DNA from 3 places in the Streptomyces sp. NPDC047917 genome. Region 1 is predicted to be linked to each of the others. Evidence: riboswitches for the same ligand, from Rfam matches in the RefSeq annotation. Region 1 holds a riboswitch; each other region holds the start of a gene.
What was found. A riboswitch is a leader RNA that binds a small molecule or an ion and turns the genes downstream of it on or off. The one in region 1 is predicted to bind S-adenosylmethionine.
Positions count from the first base shown of each region.

Region 2: linked by a shared signal. The riboswitch ahead of ACGF8B_RS14680 (aminotransferase class V-fold PLP-dependent enzyme) and the one ahead of ACGF8B_RS26690 (hypothetical protein) in region 1 are both predicted to bind S-adenosylmethionine.
Region 3: linked by a shared signal. The riboswitch ahead of thrC (threonine synthase) and the one ahead of ACGF8B_RS26690 (hypothetical protein) in region 1 are both predicted to bind S-adenosylmethionine.

Region 1 is NZ_JBIDCA010000011.1:157,976-160,234, reverse strand. Features, by position in the region: gene ACGF8B_RS26695 (cytochrome P450) at 1-997, shown strand, start outside; SAM riboswitch class IV at 1,048-1,157, shown strand; gene ACGF8B_RS26690 (hypothetical protein) at 1,206-1,613, shown strand; gene ACGF8B_RS26685 (DUF4232 domain-containing protein) at 1,621-2,142, opposite strand.
Region 2 is NZ_JBIDCA010000005.1:413,365-415,623, forward strand. Features, by position in the region: gene ACGF8B_RS14680 (aminotransferase class V-fold PLP-dependent enzyme) at 1-1,380, opposite strand; SAM riboswitch class IV at 1,558-1,675, opposite strand; gene trpD (anthranilate phosphoribosyltransferase) at 1,772-2,259, opposite strand, start outside.
Region 3 is NZ_JBIDCA010000007.1:178,322-180,580, reverse strand. Features, by position in the region: gene thrC (threonine synthase) at 1-954, opposite strand, end outside; SAM riboswitch class I at 972-1,098, opposite strand; gene ACGF8B_RS18600 (glucosyl-3-phosphoglycerate synthase) at 1,252-2,202, shown strand.

The DNA of each region.
Region 1 (2,259 bases):
GATCGGCATGATCGACGCCGGCCGCTCCATGTTCACCGTGGACGGCGCCGAGCACCGACGGCTGCGCGCCAAGACCTCCCAGGCACTCACTCCCCGCCGGCTGGAGGAGATCCGCCCGGACATCGAGAAGTTCACCGAGGAACTGCTCGACGCGCTCGACGAAGAGAGCGGCAGGAGCGGGAACGGTGTGGTCGACCTCAAGTCCGTGTTCGCCCAGCCGCTGCCGATGCGCGTCGTCGGCATGCTGATGGGTGTGGACGAGGCCGAGCACCCCATGCTGACGAAGCGGTACAAGGCGTTCTTCTCCATGCTCACCCCGCACGAGGAACGACTGGCGCTGCTCGCCGAGCTGGACGTGTTCTACGCCGCTCTCGTACGGGAGAAGAAGGCGCGTCCCACCGACGACCTCACCAGCGCGCTCATCCTGGCCGAGGAGGGCGGCGAACCGCTCACCGAGGAAGAGGTGGTGGGCAACCTCAAGGCCATGGTGGCCGCCGGGCACGAGACCACCATCGGGCTGATCCTCAACGCCGTACGGGCCCTTCTCGCCCACCCCGACCAGCTCCGCCGTGTCCTCGACGGCGAGATACCGTGGGAGACGGTGATCGAGGAGACCCTGCGCTGGGACACCCCCACCACCCATCTGCTGATGCGGTTCGCCACGGAGGACATCCAGGTGGGCGACCAGGTGATCGCGAAGGGCGAGGGGGTGGTGATCTCGTACCGTGCCATCGGGCGTGACATCGAACAGCACGGGGCGGACGCCGACGCCTTCGACATCACCCGGCCGGTTCCGATCCGCCACATGACCTTCGGTCACGGTCCGCACATCTGCCCCGGAGCGGCGCTCTCCCGAGTGGAGGCGGCCATCGCCCTGCCGGCGCTCTTCGCGCGCTTCCCGGCGCTGCGGGCGGCGGTCCCGGACGAGGAGGTCCGCAAGCTGCCGGTGATGACGCAGAACGACATGGAGGCCTTCCCCGTGCTGCTGCGCGGCTGAGCACCTGACTCCCCGTCGGGCACCGTCGTCCGTGGGATACAGTTCTCGCAGGTCATGAGTTCCAGTGCACAGCCCCGGCTAACTGGACGGCACCCCGCTCCGCTGCGGGTGCTCCGGGTGACGACCGGCCCCGTGCGCAGCGCGCGGGGAACAGCGGATCATCGGGGCGGCGCACCCGGGGTCCATGATCTCGGGAAGGCGGAACACCATGCTCCCCCACCTCGTCCGGAACGACGGCTGCACCAGCTACGGCCCCGGTCACCACGTCCACTGGATCCACACCAAGAAGTGCCACCAGGAGCCCGGCCAGGCCGTGGAACTGCTGCTCACCTCCGGTGACATCGGCGCCGACGGCTGGTTCGCGCCGCGCGCCGCCTTCGACCACGCCGAGGAACTGCCGAGGGTGTGGACGCACGCCCCGGCGGCCCTCTCCGAACTGCTCACGGTCCACCGCGGACGGGTGTTCTGGCTGCCGCGGTGGCACGCCCTGAAGCTGGTGGACTCCGCGGGTCGGGCCACGGCCCTGGTCAATGCCGGCTTCGAGGGCGGCCCGCTGTGCGCGACGACCGCCCCCGACCCCCGGCGGACCGTCGGCGGCACGAGCTACGGACTGTAGCCGCGCCTCACCCCAGCGCGTCCGCCAGCGCGCTGTCCGCCGCTGCCCGCGACTCCTGCCACAGGGTGGTCACCGGAATCCAGACATGGACCCCCTCCGGCATGCCCACGGCGGCCGCGTGGAAGGTGACACCCGGATGGGAGGGGTCCGCCGCCACCGAGAGGCTCCCGACGACGTGGCCCTCGGTGGCCGCCGGGTCCGCGGTCCGTACGGCGGCGTACGCCCGCTCGCCCGGGGACAGCTCGTAGGGGGCGCTGCCGGCGGGCGGGACGGCCTCGGCCGAACCGTCGAGACCCCGGAAGGTGACCGTGGGGATCCGGTCCACCACACAGGTGCGGCCGCCGTTGTTCACGACGTCGATCCGTGCCACGTTCCGCTGCCCGCCGGGTGCGGCGTGCACGGCCAGGGCCTTCTCCTGGCAGGTCGCGGGGCGGCTCGTGGCGCCGCTCGTCGCGGATGCCGCGGTGCCGGTCAGTGGCAGGGTGGCCGCGACGGCGAGTGCGGCGGTGAGAGCGGAGCCAAGACGCATGGTGTTTCTCCCGGTGGATCGACAGCCTGCGGATACGGCCGGGCGGCCCGTCGGTCGGTGCGGCCGACATGGACAGTGTGAACCGTACGACCCGATCTCCGCGACAGATCGGACATA
Region 2 (2,259 bases), on a different contig from region 1:
TCAGAGCTGCGTCGCCGCACCCCGGTCCGGGACGCAGCGGCCGTCCTCGGTGCGGTACTTCCACCGGGCGCCCTGGCCGACCAGTTCCCTGACCGCGCGGAGGAACCGCTCGATGTGCTCGTCCGGCGTACCGGCGCCGAAGCTCACCCGGATCGCGTTCAGTGAGAGCTCCCCCGGCTCGGCCTCCGGCGCACCGCACTCGCCGGCCTCCTGCGGGTCGCTGCCCAGCAGGGTGCGGACCAGCGGGTGGGCGCAGAACAGTCCGTCGCGGACGCCGATGCCGTACTCGGCGGAGAGCGCGGCGGCGAAGTGCGAGCTGTTCCAGCCCTCCACCACGAACGAGATGACGCCGACCCGCGGGGCGTCGTCGCCGAACAGCGAGAGCACCTTCACCTCGGGGACCTCGGCCAGGCCGGCGCGGACCGCGGCGACGAGGTGCTGCTCCCGGGCGACCAGGTTGCCGAAGCCCGCCTCGGTGAGCGCCTTGCAGGCGGCGGCGATGGAGTACACGCCGATGACGTTGGGGGAACCGGCCTCGTGACGGGCGGCGGTGGAGTGCCACTCGACGTCCACCCCGCCATCGGTGCGACGGGCGACCTTGCGCGAGGCGCCACCGCCCGCGAGGTAGGGCTCGGCCTCCTGGAGCCAGTCGGCCCGGCCGGCCAGTACGCCCGAGCCGAAGGGCGCGTACAGCTTGTGCCCGGAGAAGGCGACCCAGTCCACGTCCAGCTCGGCGATGTCGACGGGGTGGTGCGGGGCGAGCTGGGCGGCGTCCAGCACGATCCGGGCGCCGTGCGCGTGCGCGGCGGCGGCCAGCTCCTTCACCGGCCACAGCTCGCCGGTGACGTTGGAGGCACCGGTGACACAGACCAGCGCGGGGCCGTAGGGGTCGCGCTCCGCGAGCGCCCGCTCCAGCGTCTCGACGGCCTGGGCCGGGGTGCGCGGGGCGTTCAGGTAGGTCACCCGGGCGTCGCGCCACGGCAGCAGCGAGGCGTGGTGCTCGGTCTCGTAGACGAAGACCTGGCAGCCGGCCGGGACCACCGCGGCCAGCAGGTTCAGCGAGTCGGTCGTCGAGCGGGTGAAGATCACCTGGTCACCGGCGCGGCAGCCGAGGAACTCCGCGACGGTGGCGCGGCTGTTCTCGAAGAGGTCCGTGGAGAGCTGCGAGAGGTACCCGGCGCCGCGGTGGACGCTGCCGTAGTACGGGGCGTACGCGGCGACGTCGTCCCAGACCCGCTGGAGGGCGGGGGCGCTGGCGGCGTAGTCGAGCGCGGCGTAGCCGACCTCACCGCCCGTGACCAGCGGAACCGTCACATCCTGGCCCAGAACCGGCAGAGGTGCACAAAGCGACTGGTCGGCGACAGCGGTGAAGACAGACATGGCGAACTCCCGTAAGAGGCAGGCGAATCGCATGCGCCGGCGGATACGCGGCAGCGCAGCGGAGAAAGTGAAAAAAAGGGGTGCGGAAGAGGGCCGACGGCCCTATCGCATTCGCATGCTCACAAGAGGCTCCCTGGGGACCAGGACCCCGGGGGTTGGCATTCACAGATGCCGAGGGGCCCGCGCTTGCCGCAGACCTCGCTGCCTACGGCCTGGTCTTCACCCGGGGCACCCCGCCACGGACGGAGGGTTGCCGGACAGCGGGCCGGGGCCGTAGTCGCTGTCACTCATGACCTGCCCAGCATCCTGCCATATGTACGAAGACGCGCAAGGCGCAGTCCAGGATCCGGACTGCGCCCTGCGCCACATCTGCGCCCGTTTCAGAGCAGGCTCAGGCGTTGCTGGCCGCCACCCAGCGCTCCAGCGCCCGCGCCGCCGCACCGGAGTCGATGGACTCGGCGGCCTTCGCGATCCCGGCCGCGAGCTGCTCGTTCAGCGTGCCGTCCGTCGGGTCGAGAGCCGTCAGCGCCGCTGCCGAGTTGAGCAGCACGGCGTCCCGGGCCGGCCCCCGCTCGCCGGCCAGCACCCGCCGGGCCACATCTGCGTTGTACGAGGCGTCCGCGCCGCGCAGGGCCTGGACGGGCACCAGCTCCAGGCCGACGTCGCGCGGGTCGAACGTCTCCTCGCGCACCGCTCCGTCCCGGACCACCCAGACCCGCGAGGTCGCGGTCGTGGTCAGCTCGTCCAGGCCGTCGTCGCCCCGGAAGACCAGCGCCGAATTGCCGCGCTCGGCAAGGACACCGGCGACGATGGGCGCCATCCTCAGGTCGGCGACACCGACGGCCTGGGAGCGCACCTGGGCCGGGTTGGTGAGCGGTC
Region 3 (2,259 bases), on a different contig from region 1:
GACGACGTCGTGACCGCCCTTGTACGCGACCGATACCGGGGAGCAGCCCTCGGCCTGGGCGCCGAAGAGCTTGTACGGCTTGTCCTCGACCAGGCCGAGCTTGATCAGCTCCTGGAGGCCCTTGTCGATCTTGGTGAACTGCGAGCCGGACGCGATCGGGATGACCAGCTGATCCGGGAGCCGCCAGCCGAGCTGCTCGCAGATCTCGTACGCCAGGGTCTTGGAGCCCTCGCCGTAGTAGGGACGCAGGTTGACGTTGACGAAGCCCCAGCCCTCGCCGAGCGGGTCGCCGATGAGCTCGGAGCAGAAGCGGTTGACGTCGTCGTAGTTGCCCTCGATGCCGACCAGTTCGCCGCCGTACACCGCGGCCATGACGACCTTGCCCTGCTCCAGGTCGTGCGGGATGAACACGCAGGAGCGGAAGCCGGCGCGGGCGGCGGCGGCACCGACCGCACCGGCGAGGTTGCCGGTGGAGGAGCAGGAGAGGGTGGTGAAGCCGAAGGCGCGGGCGGCCTCGATGGCCTGGGCGACGACCCGGTCCTTGAAGGAGTGCGTGGGGTTGCCGGAGTCGTCCTTGACGAACAGCTTGCCCTGCTCGACGCCGAGCTCACGGGCGAGGTTGTCGGCCTGGACGAGCTTGGTCCAGCCGGGGTTCAGGTTCGGCTTCTCGGCGACGTCGGCGGGGACCGGCAGCAGCGGCGCGTAGCGCCAGATGTTGGCGGGGCCCGCCTCGATGCGCTTCTTCAGCTCTTCGGGGGAGCCGCTCGGCAGGTCGTACGCGACTTCGAGCGGCCCGAAACAGGACGCGCAGGCGAAAATCGGGCCGAGTTCGAATCGCTCGCCGCACTCGCGGCAGGAAAGGCCCGAAGCGGGGCCGAGGTCGACCGCTCCGGCGTTGCCGGCTTCGGCGTCGACGGAAGAATCGGTGCTTACTGCAACGGTCTGCGCAGCCATGGTGGCGAGGCCCTTTCTCCTCATCTTCCCCGCGGCGCGTTTCGCCACGAGACGGAATTGGCACCTTCCTCACCGGACCTCACGGTCGGTGGGGGGGTTGCCGGGACTTCAACGGGCCGTTCCCTCAGTCCCTCTGGATGAGCGCTGTGGCACCGGATCTTCGATCCGGGCATTTATCGGCGGACGGACCCCGGCATGCGATGGTCGTCCGCGTTGTTCAAGACTGTAACCGAAGCACCGGACTGTTGAGATAGTCGTCCGAACCGCGAGATGGATCACATACAGGGAGTATCGACCGTGCTGGAAGAGGTCGAATGCTGGCTGGCCAGGCGTTCCTGGTCGGCCGCCGACCGTCCGATGGACCGCCTGCTGGCCGCCAGGGCCGCGGAGGCGGGCCGCGGGAGCGTCAGTGTCGTACTGCCCGCGCTGAACGAGGAGGCGACGGTCGGTGAGATCGTCGCGACGATCCGGCGCGAGCTGATGGAGAAGGTCCGGCTGGTCGACGAGCTCGTGGTGATCGATTCCGGGTCCACCGATGCCACCGCCGAGGTGGCCCGGGAGGCCGGCGCCCGGGTGGTGCACCGCGACGCGATACTCCCCCGGATCCCGGCCGTACCCGGCAAGGGCGAGGTGCTGTGGCGTTCGCTCCTGGTGACCGGGGGCGACATCGTCTGCTTCATCGACGCCGACCTGAAGGACTTCTCGGCGGACTTCGTCTCCGGCATCGTCGGTCCGCTGCTGACCGAACCGGACGTGCAGTTCGTGAAGGCGATGTACGACCGCCCCTTCGGCGACACGACGGGCCAGGGCGGCCGGGTGACCGAACTGGTGGCCCGTCCGCTGCTCAATCTGCACTGGCCGCAGCTGGCCGGTTTCGTCCAGCCGCTGGGCGGCGAGTACGCCGTGCGCCGCTCGCTGCTGGAACGGCTGCCCTTCCCCGTCGGCTACGGCGTGGAGCTGGGTCTGCTGGTCGACGCGCTGCACACGGTGGGGCTGGACGCGCTGGCCCAGGTCGACGTGGGGGTGCGCAAGCACCGGCACCAGGACGGGCAGGCGCTCGGCCGGATGGCGGCGGCGATCTACCGCACCGCCCAGCTGAGGCTCTCCCGCGGCCACCTGATCCGCCCGGTCCTCACCCAGTTCGAGCGCGGCGAGAACGGCTTCGTACCGCGCACCCATGCCGTGGACACCGAGGAGCGTCCCCCGATGTGCGAGATCGAGGAGTACGTTTCGCGCCGCGCGGCCTGACCTCGTCCGGACTCGCAGCCCGACCTCGCAGCCCGACTTCGCAATCCGGCCTCGCAG